One region of the Paenibacillus sp. 4624 genome, then DNA from elsewhere that is predicted to be linked to it. Evidence: predicted binding sites of a transcription regulator. Region 1 holds the regulator's gene; each other region holds the start of a gene.
What was found. The regulator Rex, encoded in region 1, represses fermentation and respiration genes when NADH is low (regulators of the CRP and FNR family bind a similar motif). The targets are predictions, from matches to a motif close to TTGTGAAATATTTCACAA.
Positions count from the first base shown of each region.

Region 1 (8,185 bases):
AGCGTTTGTTATTAATCCAAGCGCCAATGGTAACTGTCTCACCCACGTGTTCGTTCACATTACGAATTACACAATTCGTATCCATGCCCATATCTCCCCTTGGTTCCATAAATTTGAAAATGCAGCGGACAGGTTCGCACCTGTCCTCTGCACTTCATTGTCATCCTGTATTTACTTTACAGTTAGATTACTTAGAATTCAATACGATTCGGTGTGTATCTCGTGCGATGACCAATTCTTCGTTCGTAGGTACGACGAGAACGTCCACTTTTGAATTTTCAGTTGTAATACGGCGTGGTTCACCGGAACGGATCGCATTTAATGCTTCATCCAGCTCAACACCAAGGTATGTCAATTGCTCACATACTTTCTGACGAAGAACAACGGAGTTTTCACCTACACCGGCTGTAAATACGATCACATCTACACCGTTCATTGCCGCAGCATAAGAACCGATGTATTTACGCAAACGATATTCATACATTTCAAATGCCAGCGTTGAATTCGGCTCGCCTTTTTCCATGCCTTCTGTAATTTCACGCATATCACTGCTGATCCCGGAAATCGCCAGAAGTCCACTGTGTTTGTTTAACATGGAGCTTACTTCGCTTACGCTAAGTTCTTCCTTGTTCATCACATAAGGCACAATCGCTGGATCGAGGTCACCACTGCGAGTTCCCATCATCAAACCTTCGAGTGGAGTCATGCCCATCGATGTATCCACAGATACGCCGCCTTTAACTGCCGTCACACTGCCGCCGTTACCTACGTGACAAGTGATGATTTTCAAGTCTTCCAACGGACGACCAAGATACTCGGCCGCCGCTTTGCTCACGTAATCATGGGAGGTACCATGCGCGCCGTACCGACGTACTTTGTATTTTTTGTAAAGTACACGTGGAATAGCATATAGATAAGCATGTTCAGGCATCGTTTGGTGGAACGCTGTATCAAACACCATTACCTGAGGCACACCTGGCATATTCAATTCAGCCGCACGGATACCCATCATTGCTGCCGGGTTATGAAGCGGAGCTAGGTCGAACAATCGACGAATTTCCGCTTTTGCAGCATCGTCAACAAGCGAAGATTCTTTAAACGCTTCACCGCCGTGTACTACACGGTGACCTACAGCCTGAATTTCACTAACAGAAGCAACCACGCCGTGTTCCTTGTGTGTCAACAAATCAATGACTTTACGAATTGCAGTCGTATGTTCCAGAATCTCACTAACTTCCGTAACTTCCTCACGGCCAGTCGGTTTATGTGTCAGAATGGAAGAATCCATCCCGATTCGCTCTACCAGACCTTTCGCAAGTACCGATTCATCTTCCATATTATACAATTGATATTTGAGCGAGGAACTCCCCGCATTAATTACGAGTATATTCACAGACGGTCACCATCCTTGTCGTACTTGAAGAATCCTTCTCCTGTTTTTACGCCCAGATGACCTGCACGCACCATTTTCTTCAGGACAATCGAAGGACGATATTTCAGTTCTCCGAATTCACGGAACATTCTTTCAAGAGCTGCTTCAACGGAATCAAGTCCGAAACGGTCAGCCATTTCAAGCGGTCCATGCTGGAAGTTATAACCGATACGCATTGCGTCATCGATATCTTCAGCTGAAGCTACACCTTCTTGCAGAACGTGAAGTGCTTCGTTGATCAGCAAGCAGATCAGACGGGAGGTTACAAATCCAGGGGATTCGTAGATCATAACGCCTTTTTTGTCTACGACTTCTTCAACAAAGCGGCGAGTTTCTTCGAATGTAGTATCGGATGTTTTCAAACCACGAATAATCTCAACAAGATCAACCCGGGATACCGGGTGAATAAAGTGCATACCAATAACACGCTCTGGGTACTTGGTCGAGCTTGCAAGCTCGGTCAAACTCAGCGTGGACGTGTTACTTGCCAAAATAACATTGCTTGGACATACCTGATCCAATTGATTAAAGACTGCTTTTTTAGCTTCCAGATCTTCCGAGATCGTTTCAATAACCATATCGCAAGAGCCCAGTTCAGCCAAATGCGCTACTTTCGTAATGCGGGAGAGGATCAATTTCTTCTCCGCTTTGGTAATCGCCCATTTCTCGAGCTGTTTATCCAAATTTGTTTCAATCATGTCATATGCATGATCAAGCTTTTTATTCGTATGCTCCACCAGAAGCACATCAAGTCCTTTGGCTGCGAGCATCTGGGAAATTCCCTGCCCCATCGTACCGCCGCCGACAACTCCTATTTTTTTGAAAAACATGGTTCTGCTCCATCCTTTCGGTTCTCTATTTCTCTATTGTACCCTGTTCGCCGAAAATTACAAATTTCGACCCAACAACTAATAATATCTTAGCACGACTGAAATGTAAAAAAAAATAACCAGCATAAAGAAATTATGCTGGTAAACGTGCACTGTCACGAAATTGACAACGAAATTGTTCTCCTGACAAAACTTCCTCACGCATCAGAATGTCGAGTGAATTGTCGAAAATTGACCGTTGCTCTTCAAGCCGGCGTTTCGTCTGCTCCATCAGTTCCTGAAGAATGACTTTATTTTCTCTCATCAGCTCTTCAGTCGTGACCATATCCATATTTACAATCCCGAGGGAAGTCAAACCAGAAGCCATCATCGTCTGTACGACATTCGTCGCCTGTTCAAAGTCATTGCGTGAACCTGTGGAACGACCACCATAGTACATCTCTTCCGCGGCTGCACCACCTAGGGCAATCATGATCTGTTCCTCCAGGAATCGTTTGGTATACAGAAACTGCTCCTGCTGCGGGTTATGACGCACATATCCAAGTGCCTGTCCACGCGGACTAAGGGCTACCTGGCTTACACTTCCAGGGCGCACAAGCTCTGCCATAATAGCATGTCCCAGTTCATGGATGGCCACTCTTTTCTTTTCTTCCACGCTCGACTCGCGATCCGTTTTCTCACCCATCATCACTTTGTCTATCGCAAGCGATAAATGACGCTGTTCGATGGTCAGTATTCCCTCACGCATCGCATAGATCGCTGCTTCATTCATGACACTTTCAAGCTGTGCACCTGAGAAACCGTAAGACTCTTCTGCCGTTTTTTCCAGATTCACGTCCTGTGTAAGCGGTTTGTTCACCGCGTGTAGTTCCAGAATGTGTTTTCTACCTTTTTTATCTGGTAAATCCACCTGAATATGACGGTCAAAACGCCCTGGTCGTGTCAGTGCACTATCGAGCATCTCTTTACGGTTGGTAGCTGCAATCAGCAATATTCTAGGTGTATCAGAAGTATAGATACCATCCATCTCCGTCAGCAACTGGTTTAAGGTCTGATCATACTCTCGCTGCTGTCCGCCTTCACGTTTACCACCAATCACATCAATCTCATCGATAAAAATGATAGCATTCTCCTTGTTTTCCTTGGCAGCCCGTGTTCTGGCATCCTTAAACAAATCCCGGATTCTGCTGGCACCTACACCTACATACATTTCGACAAACTCACTGCCTGATGCAGCGACGAAAACCGAATCGGTGTAGTGAGCTGCTGCTTTCGCCATCAACGTTTTCCCTGTTCCCGGGGGGCCCGTCAGCAAAATGCCTTTCATTGGCCTTATCCCAAACTTCTGAATTTCTTCATGACGGATTAGAAAGTCAAGCGCTTCTCTTAATTCCTGCTTGGCACTGTCCTGACCTCCAATTTCTTCAAACGTCAGTTTTGAAGGTCCTTTTTTCTTCCGTTTACGTTCTTGTCCAGCACCTACCGTTATTCCACCGCGCATCTGCATCATGAATAACAACCCGCCAACCAGCAATGCAGCGATCAGAATCGGAACAATATTCACACCGATAAAAGCAAGAAAAATGATAACAACTGGGACAAATCCTATGGCAATTTCTTTTGTCCATTTAGGCATTAGGCCACACTCCTATCTGACCGGGTACACGCGGCAGTATAATGAACTTGCTGGCTTCTCCGTCTCGCAGACTCACATAAACATTGTTGTCATCCATCGCCGTATTGACTTGAATTCCTCCTGTGGCCATCTTGGACAACGTCGGAGTAATCTCGGCGTATTGTTTGTTCTCCATCGCCTGAGCTACGGTAAACATGGCATCTCCCCACCAGTTTTCAAGAGCCTCATTGGAGTGGTCTACAACATCCAGTTTCAGCGCACGGGAGCCGATCAGGTTCTGTCCTTCTCTATGAATATATTGCACCAGTCTACCTAAATCTACATTCGGCTTTAAATCAAGTTTCATTTGTACATCGTTACGGTTAATAGTTAACTGAACACTATTAACACCATCGTACTGAGTAACCATCTTTTCAATTGGGCTCTGTACGGCTACTTGACGATATATGAACCAACCTCCAAACAATAGGACGGCAGAAACAACGGCAGTTAGAACAATAGGCAATACTTTCAGCTTCAAATGAATTACCCTCCCAAAATGAGCCCGTCCTTAATCTACAGGCTTATATATTTAGCTGTACAAGATGGTCTGCAACGTTTATTGCAGATTTGTTTGCGTTTTTCGTTAACTTCAGTACATATCTGAGTATATCACATCGTATATACAATTTCGAAGGCGAAAATATGAATAAAATAATAATTTTAACTATTTTAATTTCATTCGATGGTTGGAATGCGAAAAAACCGGTTCAGTCGGTATCCCGTCTGCCGGTTTTTTTGCTTATTATTATGTTGAAACGAATTTGAATTGACCGTTCTATTGATCATACCAGAGTGATGACGAGGTTAGCTGTTCGGTAACGTATATACCAAATCTACCTGCTCTCCATTGCTAAATCGGTAGAAACGATAATAGTTATGCGTGTCATCGTTATAATACACTTGCCACACGTATATATTGTTCACAACACCAGGCATGATGCGTTTGATCTCACCGTCTGGCACGTCAGAGCTGAAACGATTGCGAATCTGCGTTTCGGACATGCCATTCTGCAATAACTCACTATGCACACCTGCAGCGCCTTGGACAGGCTGATTGTTATTATCAAACTTGACCCAGACCATGATGTCCTGATTATCTTTGTTTTTGGCTGTCATCGTCCAGTAGATGTTGTCAGCGCCACTCTTTTCGCCCCACACGTACTTTCGAAGTTCATCAGGTGACGTAATTCCCAACTGATTCTGTGCAGCCTCAATCGCCAATGCTTCTTCCTTACGCTGATCTTGCGTGACGTAGACGTAGTACCGCTGAAGTCCAAACAAGACCAGAACGAGTATGAGCAGCGATATCCATATCCACTTCTTTTTTTTCTTCAAGAGTTGAACTTCCTTTCCCTAAAAATGCGCATTGAAGTCGCCTCTTAACGCGCAAGCAATTGATCAAAGGCTAACTGGGATTCCCGCAAAATGCGCTCTTCATCCAATGTCAGACATTCACCATGCTTAACGACTTGTTTTCCATCTACCCACACATGTTCAACATCTTTCGCCGAAGCCGAGTAGATGGCATGGGATATCAAATCCGTGTGCGGATAGAAGTGAGCTTGTTCAATATTCAGCGCAATAAAATCAGCCTTCTTGCCAACTTGCAATGCACCGGTATCGTTCAGGAAGACGGACTTCGCGCCGTAAGCTGTTCCAAGCAGCAGCGCTTCACCAGCAGGTACAGCGGTTGGGTCACCGGATACGCCTTTATGGATCAAAGCTGCAAGTCTCATTTCCTCAAACATATCCAGATTGTTATTGCTTGCCGGTCCGTCTGTTCCCAGCGATACAGTTACACCTGCTTTTAACAAGGCAGGAACACGGGCAACACCCGATGCGAGCTTCAAATTACTGCCTGGATTATGAGATACAGCCACATCATGACGCGCCAAAATCTCAATCTCTTCATCGTTCAGATGCACCGCATGTGCTACAAGTGAAGGACGTGAGAAGAAGCCGTGCTTCTCCAAATGGGCCACTGGACGTAAGCCGTAATCTGTTACATTCTGCTCCACTTCACGCAATGTCTCTGACATGTGGGTGTGAAGAGGCAGGTTTAAATCATGCGCAACCTGAACAAGTTTCTCTATGTAATCTGGAGGGCATGTGTAAGGTGCGTGCGGAGAGATTACGGTTGTGATGCGTCCATCCGCCTGTCCATTCCATTCACGCGCAAATGCAGCGGACTCTTCGAGCTTTCGCATCTGCTCTTCTTCAGAGCACAGTCCAATGACACCACGAGCCAGCGCAGCTCTAGCCCCTGACTGTTCAACCACTTTTGCCACCTGATCCATGTGGTCATACATGTCCAGGAAAGCTGTTGTTCCGCCTTTTAACATCTCAAGCACCGAAAGGGATGCTCCCCAATACACGTCCTCAGAAGTCATTTTGGCTTCCATTGGCCACATTTTTTCTTGTAGCCACACTTGCAGTGCCAGATCATCACCATGACCCCGAAGCAGAGACATCGCTGCATGACCATGCGTATTGATCAGACCCGGCAGGAAGAGCATACCTTTTCCATCCACTTTAGGCAGGTTCTCGTCACCATCCGGCAGCGTCTCACCAATATGAACAATCTTATCATTCTCAACGACCATATATCCTTGAACCACAGTCCAATCTGCACCTTCGTTTACAGCAAATTTACCATGGTGGATTACCCATTTATTCGTTGTTGTCATCAAGCTCATCTTCCTTCCCATTCTCCAAATAATAAGCCAAACTGAGCAAATCCGTTGTAAAGTCTGCATGATGAATGCGAACATGTGAAGGCGTCTTTAGAATCGTTGGCGCAAAATTCAGAATCGCCTCAATGCCCGATTCAATCAGTTGATCGGCAACGTTCTGAGCTTCGGTGTCCGGCACCGTGATGATACCGATACGAATGTTGTCTTTCTGAACCGCTTCGGTAAGTTCTTCCATCGGTTGTACGGTCAGGCTATTAATTTTACTGCCGATCTTCGGCCCAAAGGCATCAAAAATAGCGACAATTTTCATATTGTCCTTCAAATAAGCATTATAATTCGATAAAGCATGTCCGAGATTACCGGCTCCCACCAGAGCCACATTAATTTGCTGATCGATTTTCAAAATGTGCCGAATCTTTTCAATCAGGTAAGACACATCATACCCGATTCCTTTACGACCAAAATCACCGAAATACGCTAAATCTTTACGAATTTGAGCTGGATTCAGATCCAGTCGCTGTCCCAGTTCCTGCGAGGAAACCGTTGTCACCTCACGTTGAACCAACTCGTTTAAATAACGCAAATATACAGGCAGACGCCGTACTACCGCTTCTGATATTTTATCCGATTTCATCCTTGCTCCCCCTTACCATCGCCACGATTAAATAAATATTGAAAAGATGAGCATTCTGTATACATGCAAGATCCTTGCATCATGTCCTCATACAGAATGCCCGAATTAATAGGAATATAAGTTCATATAAGCGCTGCCCTGTTCTAACTTTGTGAAGTCTTTTCCAAAGTTTAACGCCATGTTGAAGTACAATGCAATGTTATAGCCGTACATCGTAATTATTTTTGATTTTCCGCAGGTCGATCCAACCATTCAGCAATACGGGGAACCATCTGTTCTGTGAGCATATGCTCCATCTTTGGTCCCGGTAACGAATACAGGAAGTACTTGCCGTAATAAGCTTCAATCACTCGTGTATCATACACAATGACGATCCCGCGATCTTTGCCCGTCCGAACGAGTCGGCCGAACCCCTGCTTAAAGCGAATGACTGCCTGCGGCACAGACAGCTTCATAAATGGATTTTTCTTTTGCTCTTGCAACAGTTCACTCTTCGCTTCCAGAAGCGGATGGTTAGGGGGCTGGAAAGGCAGTCTTACAATCGCAAGACAGGTCAGCGCTTCACCTGGAATATCTACGCCTTCCCAGAAACTGCTCGTACCCAGCAGGACTGCTGCTTTGGCATCCTGGAAGCGTCGGGTCAGCTTCGAACGATTCCCGCTGTCAACACCCTGCCCCAGCAGCGAGATGTCATTCCCGGACAAAGCTTCTTTCAGCGGCTCGTAGACTTGTCGAAGCATTTTGTAAGAGGTAAACAGTACCATCATACGTCCTTGGGTTGCTATCGCCGTCTGGGCAAGAGAATGCACCAGCATCTGTACAAAGTGTGCGTCACCTACACTCCCCTTCAAACTCGGGAAATCCCGCGGAATAACTAACAAAGCTTGTTCCCGATAATTAAATGGAGAAGGCAGCATA
Region 1 covers NZ_JBNDJR010000003.1:68,451-76,635, reverse strand. Annotated here, with positions in the region: gene asnS (asparagine--tRNA ligase) at 1-85, opposite strand, end outside; gene ABIE27_RS08090 (acetate/propionate family kinase) at 188-1,393, opposite strand; gene ABIE27_RS08085 (3-hydroxyacyl-CoA dehydrogenase family protein) at 1,390-2,262, opposite strand; gene ABIE27_RS08080 (AAA family ATPase) at 2,396-3,898, opposite strand; gene ABIE27_RS08075 (hypothetical protein) at 3,891-4,418, opposite strand; gene ABIE27_RS08070 (DUF5590 domain-containing protein) at 4,745-5,275, opposite strand; gene ABIE27_RS08065 (amidohydrolase) at 5,320-6,627, opposite strand; gene ABIE27_RS08060 (redox-sensing transcriptional repressor Rex) at 6,611-7,267, opposite strand; gene dinG (ATP-dependent DNA helicase DinG) at 7,486-8,185, opposite strand, start outside.

Region 2 (8,185 bases), on a different contig from region 1:
GCCCACATATTTCACACACATCGTTTCGATGACACTCACCAGTGGTGGAACCACAGATGAAATTATGACACCCTCGATGTCGCGAACAGAGATACCGGACATATGAAATAAATTATAAATCAATACGCCGTATTCATCCACTGTGGACTGACGAGATGTGCTCAGACGAAAATGATGCAATAGTTCACGGCCCTGGTATACCCCAAGTACGATGTTACTATTGCCCACGTCTACGACTAGAATCAAAGAGGTTCACCCCTCTTTCTTTTCGTTTAAATCCAGGCTGATATCCAAGCTCTCAAAAGAATAGGTTAACCTGCCAACCGAAATTACATCCACACCCGTTTCCGCAATTCCGCGAATCGTTTCAAGCGATACATTACCGGATGCTTCTACCTTCACATGCGGAGCCTGCTCACGGATCAGGGCGACTGCTTCTCGCATCCGATCAGGTCGCATGTTATCCAGCATAATGATATCTGCTCCAGCTTGCAAGGCTTCCTGTACCTGAGTTATATTTTCCGTTTCAACTTCAATCGTCATCGTATGCGGAATAACTGCCCGTGCTCGCTGAACAGCCTCGGTAATACTGCCTGCACCTTTAATATGATTGTCTTTGATCATAACGGCATCATACAGTCCAAACCGATGATTGGCTCCACCACCTACACGTACAGCATACTTTTCTAGCAAGCGATGACCTGGTGTTGTTTTGCGTGTATCGACAAGTCTGGTCTTCAATCCTTCAAGGGCATCCACGTAGGAACGTGTTCGGGTAGCAACACCCGACATGCGCTGTAACAGATTAAGTGCGAGCCGTTCCCCTGTCAGAAGCGAATGTGTACTCCCTTCCACTTCAGCCAGTATGGTGCCAGGAGTAACTACATCACCGTCATTAACTTTTGCCGTATAACGAAGCTCTGGATCTACGACTTGAAAAACAAGCTCAGCAACCGTCATGCCTGCAATGACCCCATGATCTTTGGCATGAATCACTGCCTTAGATTGGCTGTTTGCCGGAATGGTCACATTCGTTGTGACATCCCCTGCACCTACATCTTCACGTAGCCAGCCTTTAATCGTCTCAATAAGTTCCTCATTGTATCCGTTCAGTATCATGACATCCATTCCTCCACAATCGCTTGTTCTCGCTGCTGCAGACTATGCTTCTGCCATATTTTATCGTCCCTTGCCGGGAAGTCCTCACGGTAGTGTGCTCCACGACTTTCCTCACGGTGCAGCGCTCCGCTGGTTACGAGCCATGCACAAGTCAAAAGATTGGCATACTCCAGTTCTTCCCTTTGTGTAAGCTTCTGATCAAAAAAAGATAACTCCTGTTGCAATTTATCTATAGCCTGCCTTAGACTGGTTCCATTTCTTCGCAGTCCCACTTGACGAACCATCATCTTTTGCAGACGTAAACGTCTTTCGGATACCGGCTTGGAATGTTGTTGTTCTTTTGCACGGTTAGTATTCTTACTTTCCTTACCCAGAGATTTCACATCTCTTCCAAGTGAACCTTCGAGTGCCGGTAACGAATGGATACGATCCACGATTCTGCGGCCAAATACAATCGCTTCAGATAAGGAATTGCTCGCTAGTCGATTGGCCCCGTGCACTCCGGTAGAGGATACCTCACCACAGGCAAATAAACGGGGGATACTGCTCTCACCACTCAAATCCGTCTTTACTCCGCCCATCATATAATGTGCCGCAGGTGCAACTGGAATCCAATCTGTAGTCATGTCGAGACCGTATCGCATGCAAGTTTCGTAAATGGTAGGAAAACGATGTTTCACCATCTCCGGTCGCTCATGGGTAATGTCGAGGTAAACAAAGATACTGTTTGTCAGTTCCATCTCGCTGACGATTGCTCTAGCTACAATATCACGAGGCGCCAGTTCAAGCTGGGGATGATATTTCTCCATGAATCGCTCACCCTTCACGTTGCGAAGGTAAGCACCTTCCCCGCGTACTGCTTCAGACACCAGGAAGCGTGGAGCTCCCGGGTAACATAAGGATGTCGGGTGGAACTGGATAAATTCCATATCACGAACTATAGCCCCCGCACGGTATGCCATAGCTACCCCATCAGCTGTAGCTACATCCGGATTCGTCGTATAGCGGTACAACTGTCCTGCCCCGCCTGAGCAAAGCACTGTTGCTTTTGCTTTGACAAACACCTTTGATCCGTCTTCTTTCAGAATCAGAGCGCCGATACATTCTCCTCGATCCGTAATCAAATCCACCACAAAGTGCTCATCCCAAACGTCAATGCCCGGATGCTCGTGAACCTCAACAGCGAGCGCTCTTACGATCTCATATCCAGTTGCATCCCCATTGGCATGTAAAATACGGCGGTGGCTGTGCGCACCTTCCTGCGTCAACGCCAACTCGCCGTTCTCCAGATCAAACAATGTCCCCAGACGAATCAGTTCTCTGACACCGTCCGGGCCCTCATTCACCAATACTTCAACTGCTTCGGATCGGCATAAACCTGCTCCTGCAACAAGAGTATCTTGCAAGTGGTACGCAGGAGAATCATCCTCAGCAATAACAGCCGCAATCCCGCCCTGCGCATATCTGGTGTTACTCTCAAGTAAAGACTTCTTCGTAATCATCAGTACAAGATGCTGTTCGCTAGCCTTAATTGCGGTAAACAGGCCAGCAATGCCTGAACCGATCACCAGCACATCGGTCTCCACCATCGGCAGCGCAGAGAGGTCAAAATTATATATATATTGCGGTATCATCTTATTCACCTGTCTCGGAGCAAGAGTAACGCATGTTACTTCACCAGTAACATGCGCTCTAGTGATTCTCTGGCTTTATCAGCAACAGCCGGTGGAACATAAATCTGCGGTTTCATCGTTTCCAGACATTTAACCAGCTTCTTCAGGTTGTTGACCTTCATGTTTGGACATACCAGAAACTTGGTTGCAAAATGGAACTGTTTATCCGGACTGTCAAGGCGAAGCTGATATCCTGTGCCATCCTCCGTGCCGACAATGAATTCCTTAGTGGAGGATTTCTTGCAATATTCCAAGATCGCTGTTGTACTGCCTACAAAGTCACCCATCTCTACAACTTCAGGGCGACATTCCGGGTGCACCACAAACTCAGCATTTGGATACTTAGCCTTCATCTCAACAACATCTTTTACCGTGAGCATATCGTGTGTATTGCAGTAACCTTCCCAGATGATCATCTTTTTGTCGGTGTGCTGCTGCACATAATGTCCTAGGTTTTTGTCCGGTACCCAGATGATTTCCTCTGAATCTACGGACTGGATTACACGAACAGCATTCGCTGATGTACAGCAAATATCTGTTTCTGCTTTGATCTCAGCCGAGGAATTAATATAGGTGACTACCTTGGCGTTCGGATGCTTTGCCTTCAGCTTACGTAATCCATCCACGTTCACCATATCTGCCATTGGGCAGCCCGCACGTTCATCAGGGATCAAAACGGTTTTGCTAGGAGCCAGAATTTTAGCGCTTTCACCCATAAAATGAACACCACAGAATACAATAACATCCGCATCTGTCTGTGCCGCCTTTTGGGCCAGCAGGAAAGAATCTCCACGGAAATCTGCGACTTCCTGTACTTCATCACGTTGATAATAATGAGCAAGAATAATGGCATTACGTTCCTTCTTGAGTTCCATCAGCCGCTCACGCAGCTCACGATTCATCTCAGCCTTGCGCTCTAAAGCCAGAGCTTCCACCTGTGATCCTCTCCTTATCGGGACAGCGCCAAGCACTGTTTCATGGGCTAACCTATGTCATAATGTTCGCTGGTGAAACGAATCACAAGCGGTTTAACAACTAATGTACACAACGTTCACGACTCTGTCAATAAATGAAAAAAGGCAGGATATACTGCTCTATCCCCCTTATGCTATCTGGTTCGCCATTTAGCTCTTGATTATCTGTTTCTTCTCCACATGAATAAAAACTACAAAAAAAGAGAGCCGCATGGGCTCTCTTTTCTTTCCGATAACATGACCGGGGACCTGACATATTAAGATGTCGGCTTTGTACCGCCATCATTAGGATCGTTGTTCCCTTTATCCAAGTCAGGAGCTTCGTTTGGAATATCTCCAGCCGGTGGCTCAGACGTTTCATCTTTACCCTGAATGCGTACGCGAACATCGCCGATGTTATCCACGATTGGCTCGCCGCCTTCATTTGGCGTACCTTCTCCCGAATTGTCTTCGTCTGCTTTTGGTGTCAGGGAACCTGTTTCGATCAATTGCTTGATCTGATCCATTTCCAGTGTCTCCACTTCAAGCAGTGTTTCTGCGATCAGATGCATCTCTCTCGTATGTTTTGTAAGGAGAGCTTTACACTTCTCATAACAGTCGTTAATAAAACGCTGCATCTCTTGGTCGATCTCATATGCAATGGAATCCGAGTAATTCTGTTCATGACCGATATCCCGTCCAAGGAATACCTGTCCTTGTGAACTTCCGAATTGCATTGGACCCAGTTTCTCACTCATACCGTATTCCATAACCATGCTGCGCACGATACCTGTCGCTTGCTGGAAGTCACTATACGCACCGGTACCGATCTCACCGATAAATAGTTCTTCCGCCACGCGACCCCCGAGAAGTCCAGTTACCTTATCCAGCAACTCCTGTTTGGTAACGAGCATGCGGTCTTCTTTTGGCAACATGATTACATATCCACCCGCACGTCCGCGCGGAATGATGGTCACTTTATGTACCATATCAGCATGTTCCAGGAAGTATCCTACAATGGTATGGCCTGCTTCGTGATAAGCAACGATGCGTTTCTCTCGATCACTGATGACACGGCTTTTCTTCTCCGTACCAACGATGACACGGTCAATCGCCTCATCCACTTCACGCATGGAAATATCTTTTCTGTTACGGCGTGCTGCGAGCAATGCCGCTTCATTCAGCAAGTTCTCCAGATCTGCACCCGAGAAACCTGTTGTACGCTTCGCAATAATGTCCAGTTTCACATCTTTCGTGAGTGGTTTGTTACGGGAGTGTACTTTCAGAACAGCTTCACGGCCTTTAACGTCTGGACGATCCACTGTGATTTGACGGTCAAAACGGCCTGGACGCAACAATGCAGGGTCCAGAATGTCTGCACGGTTCGTTGCAGCAACGATGATAATACCTTCGTTTGCACCGAATCCGTCCATCTCAACGAGCAATTGGTTAAGGGTTTGTTCACGTTCATCGTGTCCGCCGCCAAGACCAGCACCACGCTGACGTCCCACTGCATCAATCTCATCAATAAAGATGATACAAGGTGCATTTTTCTTTGCATTTTCGAACAAGTCACGGACACGTGATGCACCGACACCGACAAACATTTCGACGAAGTCAGAACCGGAAATGCTGAAGAAAGGTACCCCTGCTTCACCAGCTACAGCACGAGCGAGCAATGTCTTACCTGTACCTGGAGGACCTACGAGCAATACCCCCTTCGGAATACGTGCCCCAACGGCTGCGAACTTCCGAGGGTCCTTGAGGAAGTCTACGACTTCAACAAGCTCTTGTTTCTCCTCGTCTGCACCCGCCACATCTTCAAAAGTAACGCGCTTCTTCTCTTCATTGTAGAGGCGAGCACGACTTTTACCAAAGTTCATTACTTTACCGCCGCCGCCTTGAGCCTGATTAAACAGGAAGAAGAACAGCAGGAACATAATGATCAAAGGAATAAAGGAAGTCAGCAACGTCAACCAGATGCTGTCACCTTTCATTGGTTCCTGATGATATTCAAATTTGTTAGCTTCACTTGCAGCTACAAGTTCGTTAATTGCCTCATCCGTAGGAGGAATATACGTTGAGAAATTTTCTGATTTGGCCCCATCAGGTGCTTGTTTGTATCGGCCGGTCACGAGATATGTCTGACCGTTGAATTGAACAGTCACTTCGGCGATATTATTGGCTTTAACCTCAGCACGAAACTGATCATATCTAGGGTTTTCTATAACATCGTTTCCATCTGTGATAAATCTAACTAAACCCACCACAACTAAAAAAAGAATCAAATAAAAACCAGAATTCCGGATGAACCGATTCATCCCCTACCTCCTCTCGAGACACTTTAATTATTTTAACATAGCCCGACATGGCTTCTCAATAGAAGCCAAGAACAGCTCAAGGCTTGGGCCTTACAGGATATTAGCTTGTGTAGATTTCTGGTTTCAAAATCCCGATATAAGGCAGATTCCGATAGTGCTCGGCATAATCCAAACCGTATCCCACGATGAAGGCATCAGGGATATCAAAGCCAGTGTAATGAGCTTCCAGTTCCACTTTGCGGCCGGATGGTTTATCGAACAGTGTAACCACACGGACAGTTTCAGCACCGCGGTTTTCCAAAAGTTCAATTAAATAGCTGAGCGTAAGTCCACTGTCGATAATATCTTCGACAATCAGAACTTCACGTCCTTCAACGGATACATCCAGATCCTTGATGATTTTGACAACACCGGATGACTTGGTCGACGCACCATAACTGGATACGGCCATAAAATCCATCTCAACCGGTACCGTTATGTTTTTAACCAAATCAGCCATAAATATAAACGCACCTTTGAGCACGCAAATGACCAAAGGGTTCCGGTTAGCATAATCGGCACTAAGTGTTGCGCCTAATTCCTTAACCTTACTCTGAATTTCTTCTTCACTGATCAATACTTCCTGAATGTCGTTCTGCAACTGTGCGAACCTCCTAAGTTATACTATGAAAGCCTTACTTGAACCATAACCACTACCCCTGAATCGCTGAATCGCCTACAGTCATGTACAGGATTGCGGAAGTGCTCTCCCTGACAGGAGCCATATCGGACCGGCGAACACCCGGTAACCAGATGACATTGCCTGCTCCATCACACACCACAGGAATGCGTGGTCTGACAGATGGGGGAATTTTCTCGTCGATGAAAATATTTTTCACCTTTTTGCTTCCGTTTAATCCCATTACCTTCATGGTATCTCCAGGTAACCGTGAACGTACGACCAACGGCATCTGAAGCCCATCCGCATCAAATGCGGCTTGATCAGCCGATTCCGGTACATGATAGTTTTCGGGACTCATCGGCGTCAACCGAATATATCGGTTAATTTCGGTGAGTGAAAGCTCGTAAGTTCCGCTCCATTGTGCAAGACGATACTCGTAAGATTGACCCTTTACGCTTGTTCGTTGGCCAAAAGAGATCCGATCATACTCCCGGGTACAAGTAAGTGTCTGTCCTATATCCAGACTCCAAGTTGTCCCTTCGATCTCCATGACCTTGCGCCGAATAGTTTCAATACGGGTAAAGTCGACAAAATCACTGTCCAAAGGCAGATAATTCAATATTAGTTTAATCAACCTTCGTTGTAAAGCGACATGTAACTTCAAGAAGGAAGGCACCTCAAAGGTCTGCCTTCCGCCGTTCACCTGTACTAGACACCTGTATGTGTCATGAGTACTCTGCTCCATGAAATCGTCTTCGTCACCCACAATTTCGGCAAGTCGATTCAGTGACGGCGTGAGTTGTCCATTATATTGCCCCAAAAAAGGAAGCACATCCAGACGAATCGCATTACGCCGATATTTTCGTTCATCATTGCTCTTATCACGAAAATAGGTAAAACCCTGTGTATTACAAGCTTCTACAAGGTCCGTCTTGTTTATACGAAGGCATGGACGGATAAGTTCCACATTTTTTTCGCGGCGTTTGAACTTCATGCCTGCCAGTCCCGAAAGCCCGCTGCCCCGTAGCAAATGAAGCATAACCGTCTCGGCCTGATCATCAGCATGATGAGCCAAAGCAATGCTTGCTGCACCATACTTATCAGCCACTTCATGCAAGAAGGCATAACGCCGATTACGCGCCGCCTCCTGTGGACCCTGACCTGTTTGTTTCATATAGGAGGGTATGTCGGCTTTGACCCACTCAAAGGCAAGACCAAGCTGACGTGCCATATCCATCATCTGACGGGCTTCTTCATCCGACTCAGCCCGAAACCCATGATGTACGTGGGCACAGATTAATTCAATCGGCACATGTTGCTTGCTAATCTCATGCATGATATGCAAAAAAGCTACCGAATCCGGCCCGCCCGATACAGCGACGACAATCCGATCTCCGGGAACCCATAACTGATGCTCTTCCGCTGCATCCAGTACGTTATTCACCAGTGTCTCCCAGC
Region 2 covers NZ_JBNDJR010000020.1:43,542-51,726, reverse strand. Annotated here, with positions in the region: gene ABIE27_RS28930 (type III pantothenate kinase) at 1-246, opposite strand, end outside; gene nadC (carboxylating nicotinate-nucleotide diphosphorylase) at 253-1,119, opposite strand; gene nadB (L-aspartate oxidase) at 1,116-2,753, opposite strand; gene nadA (quinolinate synthase NadA) at 2,789-3,727, opposite strand; gene ftsH (ATP-dependent zinc metalloprotease FtsH) at 4,024-6,066, opposite strand; gene hpt (hypoxanthine phosphoribosyltransferase) at 6,167-6,706, opposite strand; gene tilS (tRNA lysidine(34) synthetase TilS) at 6,759-8,185, opposite strand, start outside.
Region 2: the regulator Rex is predicted to act here: its motif matches at 3,798-3,815, upstream of nadA (quinolinate synthase NadA).

Region 3 (8,185 bases), on a different contig from region 1:
ACCCAACACCCCCGCTTGATCCAATTCACTTGCATAGGCCTCTGTCTGACGCTGTTCTGCGGCCTTGCCTCGTCCAATCACTTGATTAATCGCTTCTCCAGCTTCCTTGCCATCCAGAGTCGCGTGGTAATCTGCACCCAACATGCGTACGGGCAGGAAATACTCCGGTGCTAGAATTAATACCGTTAGAGCAGCAAACAGTGACATATGTCCTTCCGTAAGCCGAAGTCCGAGACCTACCGCAACGGACGCAACCGACAACATGGTGAAGAAATCCAGCGCAAACGAGGACAAAAAGGCCATGCGTAGTGTGGACATCGTTGCTTTTCGGTATCGCTGGCTCACTCGCATGATGGAGCCCTCGTGTGTCTTGCTTTGACCCAGCGTTTTCAACGTTTCCAACCCACGCAGCGTATCCACAAAATGATTCGCCAGCGCTTTATGGGACTTGAATTGTCCATCGATCTTACGCTGAGTCGCCAGACCAATAAGGATCATAAACACGATCAGAATCGGCAGCGTCAGCATTAATATCACACCGGACATCGTATCCAGTTTGAATACATAAAGCAGAATGATAACTGGTGTGAAGCCCATGCCCAGCATACGCGGGATAAACAGCTCCAGATACGTTTTATATTGGGAAATACCTTCACGTGCCAGCGTCACCAGATGTCCCGTACCTTCTGTTTTGGCATAACGCGGCCCAAGTCTAAACCATTGTTCCGTCATCTGTTTACGCAGATCGGTTCCGGTTCTCTCCGCATACCGCGTAGTGACAAGCTGTAACCAGAATGACAAGGCATAGCGAGCGGCAAAAGCAGCCAGGAACAACAGCAGCACCGGATACTGTGACGAAACCGCAGCACCTTCAAATAATGCCGTAATGGCCTGTGCCAACCATTTGGCCTGCATAATAATCGTCATCGCCTGTAACAGCACCAACGCAGATGCCAGTGCAAGTACCGGCCGGATGCCCGGCAGCTTCATTAGCCCGCGTCCCATGTCAGTACTCCAGGTGGTGCTGTTCGTTCAGACGTTTGCGGAAAATATAATAACTCCAGATCTGATATCCAAGTACAAATGGCAGTAATGTGCAGGCAACAATGGTCATCACTTTTAATGAATAAGCACCCGATGCTGCGTTATATACAGTCAGATCAAATGCCGAATTGATGGAACTCACCATAACTCGTGGGAACAATCCGATAAATACGGAGGCAAAAGCAATGGCAATAACCGCACCCGTCATCCCGAAAGCCCAACCTTCACGCTGCTGACGAATGAAGTAAGCCGCAAGAGACAGCGCCACAGCACCCAGCGCAATCATAATCCAGAGCGCCCAGCCGCGAACGGTAAATACGTCGGTCATCAAATAGGTTAATATCGCGTATATAGCAAGAACTGCCACCAGTGGTATCATCAACTTTTTCGCCATGTGAAGTGCACGTTCTCTCAATTCACCTACGGTACGCAGGGAAGCAAATAACAGCCCGTGAACCAAACACAACAACGTTACACTCAAGCCGCCTACAACGGTGTACGGATTAACAATATCCAGGAAGCCGGCATGCATCTGCATGTTCTCATCAATAGGCAGCCCCTTCATCAACGTTGCAAAAACGACCCCAAACAGGAATGGCAGCAACGCACTTGCCACCACAATAATGATGTCCCACGTTCTACGCCAGTGCTGCTGTTTCATTTTACTGCGGAATTCAAAGGCAACTCCGCGTCCAATCAGCAATAGCAACACAACCACCAGCGGCAGGTAGAATCCGCTGAACAGCGTTGCATACCAGTGCGGGAAGGCTGCAAACATGGCACCGCCTGCGGTCAGCAGCCAGACCTCGTTTCCATCCCAGAATGGACCAATTGAATTGATTAACGTACGACGTTCACGATCTGTTTTGGCAATCAACCCCGTAGACATCCCCACCCCGAAATCGAATCCTTCAAGAAAGAAAAATCCGATAAACAATACGGCAATCAGCACAAACCACAGCTCACTTAGTAACAACGGAATACCCCCCATCTACGCCAAACGGATCGGCCGGCTCATCATGCTCTTCCGACTTATCGACTGCATATGGACCTGCTTTGATTTTGCGTACAAACAGGAAGACCATCACGATGCCAAGAACCGTATACGCAGCAGTAAAGGCAATCGTGGAGAACAAAATCATTCCTGCGGAAACATTCGGGGACACACCTGCTTCGGTCGTCATGTACCCGAACACCGTCCATGGCTGTCTTCCGACCTCGGTCATAATCCATCCTGCTGAATTTGCAATAAACGGTAGGGAGATCGCAAAGACCATCAGACGCATAAACCAAGGTTTAGCCACTTCCAGCTTCTTACGCCAAGCCAGATATGTGCCATACATCGCAAGCAGGATCATCAAGCCGCCTGCAGCAATCATGACACGGAAGCTCCAGAACGTCGTGCGTACAGGAGGGATATAGTCCCCAGGTCCGTACGTTTGTTGATACTCAGCATTCAGTTCTTTCATACCTTTGACACTGCCTGAAAATTTACTGTAAGACAGGTAGCTAAGTAATCCAGGAATTTTGATCTCACCCGAATTTTCCTGCTTCTCCGGGTCGATGGAGGCTATGACCGTCCACGGGGCCGGATCTTCTGTTGTCGTCCACGTACCTTCGCTTGCAGCCATCTTCATCGGTTGTGTTTCCACCAGATATTGTGCCTGAAAATGCCCCGAGAAAGCTACGCCCAGCGAGGATACGAGACCGATAATAATGGCAATGTTGAAAGATCTGCGGAACACGTCCACGTCTTGTTTTTTCATTAACTTATACGCACTAATTCCCGTCACCACAAAGGCTCCCGTCATTAACGCACCAAAAATTGTGTGCGGGAATTCAACGAGAAGCTGACCATTCGTAAGCAGTGCAAAGAAGTCATTCATCTCCGCCCGGCCATTATTGATGGCGAATCCAACGGGATGCTGCATAAACGAGTTCGCTGCCAGAATCCAAACCGCTGACAGGAATGTACCGGCAAATACGAGCCAGATGCAGGCCAGATGCACTTTTTTAGACAAACGATCCCAGCCGAATATCCATAAACCGATAAATGTCGATTCCATAAAAAACGCTAGCAGAGCCTCAATCGCCAGTGGCGCACCAAAGACGTCACCGACAAACCGGGAGTACTCCGACCAGTTCATGCCGAACTGGAATTCTTGCAAAATACCGGTGACCACACCGACGGCAAAGTTGATCAGGAACAACTTGCCCCAGAACTTGGCCATCGTTTTGTAAATCTCTTTTCCCTTCGCAACATACAACGTCTCCATAATCGCTACCAACAGCACGAGGCCAATGGATAGCGGTACGAAGAAAAAGTGGAAAATCGTTGTAAGTGCATATTGGATACGCGATAACATAATCGGATCCATACCTTTACCCCTTCTTTCTGTTCGCTTTAGCAAGATACGTAAATGGCCTTGAAGCGGGCATCTTCGCTGTCTGTCCTCCAAATACGTTGTTGAACGTATTGTGCCAGATTACCTATTTTTCACATGTGATAATTCTCACAATCCAGCCTCTCTTAAGCAAAAAAAGTGACCTCGGTCACACAATAGATAAAATTAAGCCTATTTATTGCGCTTGTCCGTACCTCCATTCGTCTTGAGCTGATGCATGTATTCATGGAAGTTGTTCATGTTTGGAGACAAATGCCCATATGTTAGTGTCAGACGGAGATATGCGAAGTGCTGCAACGACTTTTTACATACCAAAAATCCCTTGTCAAAGTGTGGTGAGTTACAGATGGAACACGCTGAACAGGCAACTGATACTGGTCCAACGCAAAAAATGAGGCAGGAAGAGGACTCCAAGAAGGCAACAACGGATCTGTCTGTGTCCACAGACATTGCAGTTCAATATGTGATTTTCCCGCGAAAAGGTGGCTGGTCATCCTTCCCCTACCCGGACATCGCTGCGTTATTCGTAGCTCAAGAAAGCACGATCTTTTATGTCAGCAGCCGTACATCTGAAGAAGAAGATTTGCCAAAAGCCATTCAAGTGATCTCCCTATCGGAGGCGGAAAAACGATTACAGGAACAACATACCGTTGCAATCGTTACACATCCATATTGGCTTATGGCTGTAGCTTCACTACAGCCGGAAATATGTATTGCACTATTGCCTGAACCGGTAGGAGATGAAGCCGCATCTCCACTCTGGGAGAGCAGTATCTCCAGACTTGTCGGCATTGCCGATCTGGTGGCCACATCTTCGGAGACCCGGTACATGAAGCTGCTCTTTCAAGGTACCCGTGCCATCTGGTTAGGAGGAGAAGACACTTCTCCCGCCGGTTACATCCATTATGAGGGTACACGTATTCCACTGCGCGATTATGAGATATTTTTTATGCATGCACTTCAGCAGGTACTGACAGGTAAGCCAGACCACATTACCATGCTTCAATGTCGTGCGCGAGCCGATTACTACAGACAGCTCCGAGCCAAAACAGGTGCTCATGAGACTATTTCGTTTCTTCTGTCCGCTTATGAGTATCTGCTGGAGGATTCGCGCGCCGGCACTTCACTCAAGGAAGCATTCAGTCATGCTGTTATCAACGGCAGACAGGATTGTGTGGTGTCCCATTACCGGTTCCTCTCCGCCATCTATGCGAGATCAGGTCAGATTGAAGAAGCCCTACAGGTGTTTGGCATCAGTGCAAATAACGAGCAGGAACGCCATCATTATGAGCAATTGTGCCGCTGGCTTGAAGCCGGAGAGGAACAGTTGGTGCGGGCAGAACTGCTGCGTATCAATGATGATTATGGCAGTGCTCTGCGCGTTCTGGATGAGCTTGGCGGGGAAACGGCAAGGCATTGGAAGTTCCGCATCTATCAGGAAACGGAGTGTGTGGAGGATGCGCTTGCGCTCGTTCATGCCAGTGATATTCAGGATGCGGCCAGCCTTCTGCAATATCGACAACTATCCGGGACAGCTCTGGCTCTTCGGGGTGAACGTCACGGTGCGGTAAGACAGTTTCTGGAGACAGCTGTGGAGGATGAAGAGGCTTTAGCTCGGATTATGGAACTGGAGCTGCTGGATCATGCTGTACAGCAATTGCTTGGGGAGGTGCCTTAATGATAGACCCGAAGAAGCGCAGAACCCCTGGAAGTAGACCCGTTATGCATGATTCGCTTCAAACGTCTTCCAGTTCCGAATCCCAAAGTTCCTCAAGTCAAGTTCATCGTATCGTTAACTCACGGATCGAAGAGGAACCCCATCCTTCTGCCACACGTGATGTAGAGGTGGATGCGTATGAACAAAACTCTCCCGTACGCCGGGTGCGCAGAAGTAAAAACAACAAGCTGACTGCCATGCTCCAGGTACGTAATGAACAAGGTCGGTATCTGGAAGAAGTGTTGCAAGATCTGAGTGAATTCGTAGATGAAATCGTCATCGTGGATGACGCCAGTACAGATGGAACACCGGATATATGCAGAGCTTTCCCAAAAGTAGTTCGTCTTGACGTATTGGAGAAGCCACTGTTTGCCGAAGAATGGCGCCTTCGCAACACGTTATGGCAAGCTGCAGTCAGTACAGATCCAGACTGGCTTCTCTCGGTAGATGCAGATGAACTATACAGTGCTGAAGCCAAAAAGGCAATGCGCAAGCTCATTGATCAGGACTATGCAGACTGGTTTGCCTTCCGATTCTACGATATGTGGGGTTGCCGAACACATTATCGGGAGGATGAGCTTTGGGCGATGCACAAACGTCACACCGCCTCCCTTGTCCGTTACATGCCGGGCTATCCTTACTTTTACCCGCAACAGAATCACCATGTTCCTCGTCTTCCCGCGTCCTGTACCGTGTTGCCAGGAGTATGCACTGAACTGAAAGTTCAGCATCTCGGCTGGGCAGGGAGTTTGGAGGATCGGGTACGCAAATATTTACGCTACAAACGTATTGATCCGCATGGAGAATGGGGCAACCCAGCGCAGTATGAGTCCATTCTGGACCCTGAACCGCGCCTGCTCCCTTGGAAGGAGGAGTCCTAATTATGGGTGTGGTCAGCATACTGACCCATAGTTTTACCGATGGTTACAACCGGAAGTTTGGCCGGGTATTTGGAGGCGGACTGGAACGTTATATTCTCGATCTATGCAGTGTCATCCGCGGACTCGGACATATCCCCGAGGTGCACCAGCTATCCTATTTCGAAGCATTCCAAACCCGAACCGAACAGATTGACGTCTATGGTTATGATTACGACATGGAAAATGTACCGGAAGCCTTTGACCGAATGGCCGCAGCAGCCCGTGGTCCGATCATCTATGCCAGTTGCCTGTGGCAGCCCATCACCTATAAACCTGGCAGCCTTGGGATATGTCATGGAATTAATTGGGACCGCCCCCGCCTGCCGCTCGAGACGAAACGCCAGGTTGCCGATCACATTCAGCTGGCGCTGGACGGACTGGTTCGCATCGTTTCGGTAGACTCCCATTTCCAGACCTTCTGCCGGGCAACTTGTACGTATACTGATTCAGAACAAATTGTGCTGATTCCTAACGCAGTGGACACCTCTTATTTCATCCCAGCTCCGCCAAGCAGGGCACTCGCACCGCATCATGAAGAAGAGTGGATGTCGGCATGGAAAAAAGAGGCGGCACTTCAGGCTGGACATGAAGACATTCTCGTTCAGGAATCCAGAGCAGATGTAGTGCATCATGATACAGCAGGTCATGATGATTCAGATGTATATTTCAAGCAAGGGGAAAAAGCCCAAACGAAGAGTTTTAAGAAAGAGCACGGTGAAGGCTCTGTTGCCGGTGTTATCTCTTTTGAAAATGGGGTTGCCGAAACGACTTCTCAGCAAGGTCAGGTTCATTCGAACAACGCTGTGCCTGTGCCAGCACCACGTCCAATCCGCATTCTGTATCCACGCCGCATCAGCAGCGAGCGCGGTATTATTCCTATGATGCTTGCGGCAGATAAGCTGCTCGGGGCTTTTCCAGATGTGGAAGTTGAATTTGCCGGAGAGTTAGTGGAAGGCAGCACGGTGGGCAGAGCCTTTCGCTATTGGCAGCGTACACATCCGCATACGGCCCGCATCCATCAGCATACGTACGATTTCAAAGATATTCGTGACGCTTATCATCAGGCGGACATCGTTGTCATTCCTACGCTATTCTCGGAGGGAACCTCCTACGCATGCTTGGAAGCGATGAGCTGCGGTCTTCCGGTGATCGCTTCGAATGTCGGGGGACTCAATGATCTGATTCAGGATGGGTTCAACGGATTGCTTGTACCCCCGGGTGAGCAGGCACTGACTGCCGCGCTCGTCAGGCTTGTTCAAGATCGAACCGAGCGGGAGCGGTTGGGTATCTATGCCCGCGAAACTGCACTGTCCTATGATCTGTCCATATGGCGCAGCCGTTGGAGCAGGATACTGGAATCTTTTTTAGCTGAAACAGGATTGAGGGAGGCGATTCAAACATGATGGACACACCCGACACCACGGCAATGATGGAATCAAGGTATATCCGGCAAAGCGACCCGAAGACAGATACGCTCGTTTTTCCGCTTCATCCCGCATGGTGGAGCCGTCCTTATGAGTATGAGTGGGCACGGCAGTTTGCACGTTCAAGCGACGTAGTGCTGGATGCAGCTTGCGGCATTTCGCACCCGTTCAAATTTTGGCTCACGGAGCATTGCCGCGAAGTTCACGCATGTGACTGGGATGAACGCATCTTGTCGGAAGAGGCGATTCGTTCAGATATTGCGGCTGATTTTGGCGAGCAGGCGGCTCTCCATCTGCCCGAACATTACCTCACCCGGCTTCACCGCGCTCAGGCCAATCTGGCTCAGCTTCCTTATCGTCCCGAGCAGTTTGACCGCATATTCTGCATCTCTGTGTTGGAGCATCTGGATACGGGCACGATGCTGCGGGCTTTTCGCGAATTCGCTCGTGTGTTGAAGCCGAGCGGACAGTTAATCGCCACTTTTGATGTGCCCGAGATGCGACCGGATTTACTGGAAACGATCATGGCTGTCACAGGCCTGACCATCGAAGATAAGCTAACTGTGGAAGAGCCGGCGGACGCAATCTCCTCGGAGATGTATGGTGCACCCATCCGCTGTTTCAGGGCTGTGATCTGTAAGACGGGAAAGGGATAGTGTCATGAAATATCAGGCT
Region 3 covers NZ_JBNDJR010000002.1:343,881-352,065, reverse strand. Annotated here, with positions in the region: gene cydD (thiol reductant ABC exporter subunit CydD) at 1-1,005, opposite strand, end outside; gene cydB (cytochrome d ubiquinol oxidase subunit II) at 1,007-2,035, opposite strand; gene ABIE27_RS05945 (cytochrome ubiquinol oxidase subunit I) at 2,007-3,422, opposite strand; gene ABIE27_RS05940 (hypothetical protein) at 3,772-5,127, shown strand; gene ABIE27_RS05935 (glycosyltransferase) at 5,127-6,047, shown strand; gene ABIE27_RS05930 (glycosyltransferase family 4 protein) at 6,050-7,489, shown strand; gene ABIE27_RS05925 (class I SAM-dependent methyltransferase) at 7,486-8,166, shown strand.
Region 3: the regulator Rex is predicted to act here: its motif matches at 3,546-3,563, upstream of ABIE27_RS05945 (cytochrome ubiquinol oxidase subunit I).

Region 4 (8,185 bases), on a different contig from region 1:
GTGTTTTTGTATCAGATAGCCAGACGTTTGGCCTTAATCCCTATGTGAAGGACGGCGACGGAGGTCGTACCTACATGCAGGCTTTTGTTCAATAAGTGGTCTGGTCAAACGGATGGCCAATGCAGTTTAGGAGGGTCTGCTTGCAGACTCTCCCTTTTTTGACGGCAGGTGCTTAACAGGGGAAGGACAAAAGTAACGGCTTTGACACTGTTTTTTATCAAAGAATGTGCCATAATAAAGGGTATGGACAACAGGGTGAATGATTTTACGCAGGGTGGTGTTACCTACATGATGAAGAAAATTCCCGGTTACATAGGTCTATGCATGCTTATTCTCGTCATTTTGACGGGGTGTACCAGAGAGACACAGCCTTCCGAACAGCCGGTTGTCTCAGAGAAAGATTCAGCCAATACGATTACTGTTGCTATTGATGGCAGTACCTTTTTACCCGATGCAACGAAGTCCATCAAACGAGATTTCAGTGAGGGATTGACGCTCAAAAAAGCGTTGCTTAACAGCGGGTTGGTTGATTTTACGGCAGATGGAAAACGAATACAATCCGTGGGAGAGGTTTCTCTTGATTCATCTCTGAGTTGGGCAGTGAAGTTGAACGGTAAGGATATTGCTCCAGAAAAGTGGGATACCGAGCTTCATGCTAAAGATGAAGTCATAATATACGTCAAAGCAGCTGACAGCGGGGGAGAAGGTGTCACATATCAGACAACCCTGCTTAAGGTGAGCGGTGGCAGTGTTGAACCAAATTTGAATCGGCAGTATGCCGGTATTTATGTCCAGGAATGTACCGTTCGTGACGTATTAAAATCCAGTGGAGTTGTGCGGCTGTCAGAGAATAACAAATTTGTGGTTTCCGTTGAGAATGTTATGCCTCGGATGAATCAGCGCTGGGTCATCAAGGTTAATGACAAAGAGTTAATGGAGAACGGTTTGGATATGAAATTAAATCCACGGGATGCGGTAAAGCTTGAACTTGTTAACGCATCCTGAGAAGATACAAGGAAGCAAAGAAAGCCCAATGGGATGTAGCGACATTGGGCTTTTTTACGTGGAATGATATTTTAAAAAGACGGTTCAGGCAAAGTCAAATGCGGCAGATTTCACTTGGGCACAATTCGCAGTGGCAAATACCCTGCAACATTTTAAGGTCTTTGATAACAATCATACCGTTGTCATACTCAATGGCATCTTTTTTGCGAAGATCACTGAGCATGCGGTTTACACTTTCACGGGTAGCTCCAATCATATTGGATAGGTCCGTATGGGTAATTTTTTTATGAATCATCACATGATCTCCGTGCGCTTCTCCATACGAATTGGACAGCCTGATCAATGTAGAACAGAGTGCCCCTGGTTTACCGTACAACATCAAATCCCGGAATTTCGTTTGTGTCAAACGATGGTGAATGCCCATCCACTTCATGAAATCAATCGCAAAATCACAGTGCTGACAGATCAGCATCTCCAGGTCTTTGTGTTCCAGCACACCAATCTCGCTATCCTCCAGAACTTCCGCCGAGAAGCTGTGTCTGGAGCCAAAGAATGGATCAGCCTGACCAATCATATCGCCCGTCTGGTACATGTACATGATCAGTTCCTTACCCTCGTCGGTGGATTTTGTGATCTGTGCACGTCCCCGTTTCATATAATAAAGTTTGTCAGAGACGTCACCTTCCCAGTATAGATGTGTACCTTCCGGGTAGGTGCGGTCTTTCATCGTTACGAGCAGATGATTAAAATTCACTTCCGAGAAACAGTTGGTGTTTCCTCGTTTTTCCAGTACGTTTGTTAGTTCTCCCATACGTTGATCTCCCCTTTGTCTCCCCGGTCAGGCAAGTCTAGCTGCATGTTGCCCCCGAGGTTCGCCGCAAACTGTGCCATCCTGATCTGGTCATCTCGGCCGTGTGGAGGTACGGTACAAATTGCGGTGGTTCAATTTTTAAGTTCAGTATATACCTAAACTTACCGTTTGAGGGGCATGGAAAGCCTTTAAAAATGGCGAAATTTCAAACATTGTGATTAAATTCACTTTTACAGGGGAAGGATGAGGCTGTTGATCTACTATTTTAAATAGATAGGGAATTCTCATCTAAAAGGGGATGTTAAAAACTTAATTAAAATTCATCATACTTTGTGAAAAAAATCACATAATATATCTTTTCCCCATGATACGATGTGGATGTAAACAAGAGAGACAAACCAATACGAACCTTTAGGAGGATGAGGGAGATGGCTGTAAAGAATGAAGTCGCCCCAACAAAAGAACCGACAGCAGGTCAGTATATTCAAACGTTAATCGACAAAGCAAACAAAGCACATGCAGCATTCATGTCCATGGATCAGCAGCAAATTGACCGGATTGTGCAGGCTATGGCGCTTGCGGGACTGGATAAACATATGATGCTCGCCAAAATGGCCGTGGAAGAAACGGGACGCGGTGTATATGAAGATAAAATTATTAAAAATATATTCGCAACGGAGTATGTTTATAACAGCATTAAATACGAAAAAACAGTAGGCGTTATTGAAGACAATGAGTACGACAGCTTTCAGAAAATTGCGGAGCCCGTTGGTATCATCATGGGGATTACTCCAGTAACCAACCCGACATCAACAACGATGTTTAAAGCACTGATTGCCATCAAAACACGTAACCCGATCATCTTTGGTTTCCACCCTTCCGCACAGAACTGTAGCCGCGAGGCCGCAAAAATTCTGCTTGAAGCCGCTGTGAAAAACGGTGCTCCAGCTGACTGTATCCAATGGATTGATGATCCATCCATGGATCGTACCAACGCATTAATGAACCACAATGATGTTGCTCTCATCCTGGCGACAGGCGGATCAGCGATGGTGCGGGCAGCGTACAGCTGTGGTAAACCGGCACTGGGCGTAGGACCAGGTAACGTGCCTTGCTTTATTGAGAAAAGTGCAGATATCAACCAGGCGGTAACGGATTTGATTCTGTCGAAGTCTTTCGATAACGGGATGATCTGTGCGTCCGAACAAGCGGTCATCATTGAAGAACCCATCTTCGACCAAGTGAAAAAGAAAATGATCACGAACGGCTGTTACTTTGTGAACAAAGAGGAAGCTGCCAAATTGACAGCAGGTGCAATCAACGCAGAAAAATGTGCAGTTAACCCAACCATTGTAGGTCAGTCCGCTGTGAACATTGCTAAAATGTGCGGCATCGAAGTACCTGCAGGCACTAAGATTTTGGTAGCCGAGATTGAAGGCGTAGGCACCAAATTCCCATTGTCCGCCGAGAAACTGAGTCCGGTGCTGGCATGTTACAAAGTTAAATCCGCAAAAGATGGTATTGAGCGTGCGGCAGAAGTGGTTGCTTTTGGCGGAATGGGTCACTCCTCCGTTATCCACTCGAACAATGAAGAAGTGATCAACCAATTTGCGGATCGCCTGCAAACGGGACGGATTATCGTAAACTCACCTTCCACACATGGTGCGATCGGGGATATCTACAATACGAATATGCCATCACTGACACTGGGTTGTGGATCGTACGGACGTAACTCAACATCTTCTAACGTAACTGCTGTGAACCTAATCAATGTGAAAAGGGTGGCTCGCCGTACCGTGAATATGCAATGGTTCAAAGTGCCGAACAAAGTCTACTTCGAAAAAGGGGCAACACAGTATCTCGCCAAAATGCCGGACATTACTCGCGTAGCAATCATTACGGATGCCGTGATGGTCAAACTCGGATATGTAGAAAAAGTAGAGCATTACCTGCGTCAACGTCAGACACCGGTAGCCATTGAAGTCTTCTCTGAAGTTGAGCCAGATCCATCAACAACAACAGTAGACCGTGGTACAGCGATGATGGAACGCTTCCAGCCAGACTGCATTATTGCACTCGGCGGTGGATCGCCAATGGATGCTGCCAAAGCGATGTGGCTGTTCTATGAATATCCAGATACAGATTTTAACAACCTGAAACAAAAATTCATGGATATTCGTAAACGGATTTACAAATATCCAAGACTCGGTTCAAAAGCAAAATTCGTAGCCATCCCGACAACATCGGGTACAGGTTCGGAAGTCACATCGTTTGCGGTAATTACGGATAAAGAGCATGGCAACACCAAATATCCGCTGGCTGACTATGAATTGACACCAGACGTAGCGATTGTTGACCCTGAGTTTGTATACAGTTTGCCAAGAACCGCAGTTGCCGATACCGGTATGGACGTACTGACTCACGCCATTGAAGCATATGTATCCGTAATGGCCAATGACTACACAGACGGTCTGGCAATCAAAGCGATCCAACTGGTGTTCCAATATCTGGAGCAATCCGCATTACAGGGCGACAAACTGGCACGCGAGAAAATGCACAATGCTTCGACGATTGCCGGTATGGCGTTTGCCAACGCGTTCCTGGGCATTAACCACAGTTTGGCGCATAAATGGGGCGGTCAATATCACACCGCACACGGACGCACCAATGCGATCCTGATGCCACACGTCATTCGCTACAATGCGAAAAAACCGACGAAATTTGCATCGTTCCCGAAATATTCGCACTTTGTGGCAGATGAGCGGTACGCCGAAATCGCACGCATTCTTGGATTGCCAGCACGGACAACCGAAGAAGGCGTGAACAGCTTGATCAAAGCGATCCGTGATCTGAACAAAAAACTGGGCATCGAAGAATCGTTCCAGGAAATCGGATTTGACGCGAAAGACTTCGAATCGCGTGTAGATTACTTGGCAGATCGCGCCTTCGAAGACCAATGTACAACAGCGAATCCAAAACTGCCGCTTGTAACTGAACTGGCCGATGTGTACCGCAACGCTTTCTATGGGAAGTTTGAATAAAAAACAGCATAAATAATAAATAACCATTTCAGGTTGTGGCAAGTGATTCAGGGGTTCTCCATATTGGGGAGCCCCGATTGCCGTATCGTTAAGGAAAAGGAAGCAGAGAAACAGGAAAGGAGGTGGGAAAGAGGTAGGTGAAGCAGAGAGGGCAGAAAAACGGAGAGGCGAAGCGTTCGCTTGAAAGCTTTCTGAAAGAAAGCTACATCGGAAGCATACGCTTATCACCGGATTTTCACTTTGGAAAAGTGGATCGAAAAAATCCGGGGATAACAGCGATCTGAAGTGGTTCTGCCCGCGGAGTGGTCAAGGGGTGAACAACCCTCGTATCGTGCAATAAGACAACGTCCATAGTTTGTGACAAAAATCACAGATGATGAAACCAGCTCGACGTATACTGAAAATGTAAAGAAAACAATCATTCCGCGGTTCCGGTTCCCAACTAGAGAAAAAGTGTTCCGGCTCATGTGAAACAATTCACATCAATCGCGGATCTGGACATCTGATGATACGTGTACTGCAACAATGTGATGTGTCCAGAAATCCAAAAAAGCGGAGGGATTAAGATGTCGGTGATCGAAAAAGATGTCAAACAACAAACAGGCTGGAGAAACTTTACTAAAGGAACTTGGACCAAGACCGTAGATGTGAATAATTTTCTGGTACACAATCTGTCTCCATATTACGGGGATGAAGCTTTCCTCGCAGGCGCTACCCAGAATACCAAAGAATTGTGGGATATCGTATCGGACCTGACTAAAAAAGAACGCGATAATGGCGGCGTGCTTGATGTGGATGTAAACACACCTTCTACCATTACATCACACCAACCGGGTTATCTGGATCAGTCGAAAGAGCAGATTGTCGGAGTTCAGACAGACGCTCCATTCAGACGTTCCATTCAGCCATTCGGCGGAATTCGTATGATGATTGATGCTTGTGAAGCATATGGTTTTGAAATGCCTCAAGGTGTCATTGATATATTTACAAACATTCGTAAAACGCATAACCAAGGTGTATTTGATGCTTACACAGCAGAGATGCGTGCAGCACGTAAAGCCGGTATTATCACAGGTTTGCCAGATGCTTACGGCCGTGGCCGGATCATCGGTGACTATCGCCGGGTTGCTTTGTACGGGGTAGACTTCCTGATTCGTAACAAAAAAGGTGAACTCAATGCACTGGAAGTCGACGTGATTGATGAAGATGTCATTCGTTTGCGCGAAGAGTTGTCCGAACAGATTCGTGCACTGCAAGAACTGAAACAACTGGGTGAGATGCATGGCTTCGATATTTCATTACCAGCAACTACGGCTAAAGAAGCATTCCAGTGGCTGTATTTCGGTTACCTCGCAGCGATTAAAGAACAGAATGGTGCTGCAATGTCCCTTGGACGTGTATCTTCCTTCCTGGATATCTACATTGAACGTGATCTGCAAGAAGGTATCTTGACAGAAGAACAAGCACAAGAATTAGTTGACCACTTTGTCATGAAACTGCGGATTGTCAAATTCCTGCGCACGCCGGATTACAACGAATTGTTCAGTGGTGACCCAACGTGGGTAACGGAGTCCATCGGCGGAATGTCCGTTAACGGCGAAACACGCGTAACTAAAAACAGCTTCCGTTTCCTGCACACACTGCACAACCTGGGACCTGCTCCAGAGCCGAACTTGACCGTCCTATGGTCCACGAAGCTGCCTGAAGCTTTCAAAGATTATTGCAGTAAAGTATCTATTGAAACCAGTTCCATCCAGTATGAAAATGATGATCTGATGCGCCCAATCTATGGCGATGATTACGGTATTGCCTGCTGTGTATCCGCAATGAAGATCGGTAAACAAATGCAATTCTTCGGCGCACGTGCCAACTTGGCGAAAGCATTGCTGTATGCAATCAACGGTGGACGTGACGAAAAATCGGGAGCACAGGTTGGTCCAGAATATCCTGCCATTACAAGTGAGGTACTGGACTACAATGAAGTCATGAAACGCTTCAAACCGATGATGGAGTGGCTCGCTAAACTGTACATGAACACTCTTAACGTGATCCACTATATGCATGATAAGTACAGCTACGAACGTATCGAAATGGCACTCCATGACCGAGACATTCTGCGTACGATGGCTTGTGGCATCGCCGGACTGTCGGTAGCAGCGGACTCACTCAGTGCGATCAAATATGCCAAAGTTAAACCGATCCGCAACGAGCAAGGCATTGCTGTTGACTTTGAAATTGAAGGTGAATTCCCTTGCTACGGCAACAACGATGACAGTGTAGATAACATTGCTGTAGAACTGGTGGAAAGCTTCATGAGTATGATTCGCAAGCACAAAGCCTATCGTAACGCAATGCCAACGCAATCTGTACTGACCATCACTTCCAATGTGGTGTACGGCAAGAAAACAGGAACAACACCTGATGGACGTAAAGCAGGCGAACCATTTGCACCAGGGGCAAACCCAATGCATGGTCGGGATAAAAAAGGTGCACTGGCATCGCTCGGCTCGGTAGCGAAACTGCCTTATGAACACAGCCTTGACGGTATTTCCAACACCTTCTCCATTGTGCCAAAAGCACTGGGGAAAGAAGATGCGACACGCAAATCCAATCTGACCGCAATGATGGATGGATACTTCGGTCAAAATGCGCATCACTTGAACGTAAACGTATTTGATCGTCAGCAACTGATTGATGCAATGGATCACCCGGAACAATATCCGCAATTGACTGTGCGGGTGTCGGGTTACGCAGTTAACTTCATTAAACTGACGCGTGAGCAACAGCTGGATGTTATCAACCGTACGTTCCACGGTTCGATGTAAGTCACTTTTCCAGTATTCCAGTCAAGTATTCTTATTCAACATAAAAGCAGGCGCATAGCGGATGCGAAAAGAAAGGAAGAGGCAACATGATGAACGGACATATTCATTCACTCGAAACTTTCGGGACGGTTGACGGCCCAGGCATCCGCTTCGTGCTTTTTATGCAAGGATGCCTGCTCAAATGTCAGTACTGCCACAACCCTGACACTTGGGCATTGGATGGCGGGAAAGAGATGACACTGGAGGAGGTACTGGCTGAAATCCAGCCGTACCTGTCCTACTATCGTAGCTCTGGCGGTGGACTTACCATATCTGGCGGAGAACCTACCCTGCAAGCTCACTTTGTCGCAGAAATATTCAAGGAAGTCAAACGTCGCTGGGGGCTTCATACGACACTGGATAGCAACGGGTTCAATGAACCGGATCGCATTCATGACTTACTTGATCATACAGACCTAGTATTACTCGATCTAAAGCATATTGATGACGAGAAACACATCAAG
Region 4 covers NZ_JBNDJR010000001.1:926,797-934,981, forward strand. Annotated here, with positions in the region: gene ABIE27_RS04030 (hypothetical protein) at 1-95, shown strand, start outside; gene ABIE27_RS04035 (hypothetical protein) at 256-1,005, shown strand; gene ABIE27_RS04040 (Crp/Fnr family transcriptional regulator) at 1,100-1,816, opposite strand; gene adhE (bifunctional acetaldehyde-CoA/alcohol dehydrogenase) at 2,245-4,857, shown strand; gene ABIE27_RS04050 (hypothetical protein) at 4,995-5,141, shown strand; gene pflB (formate C-acetyltransferase) at 5,424-7,682, shown strand; gene pflA (pyruvate formate-lyase-activating protein) at 7,769-8,185, shown strand, end outside.
Region 4: the regulator Rex is predicted to act here: its motif matches at 2,147-2,164, upstream of adhE (bifunctional acetaldehyde-CoA/alcohol dehydrogenase).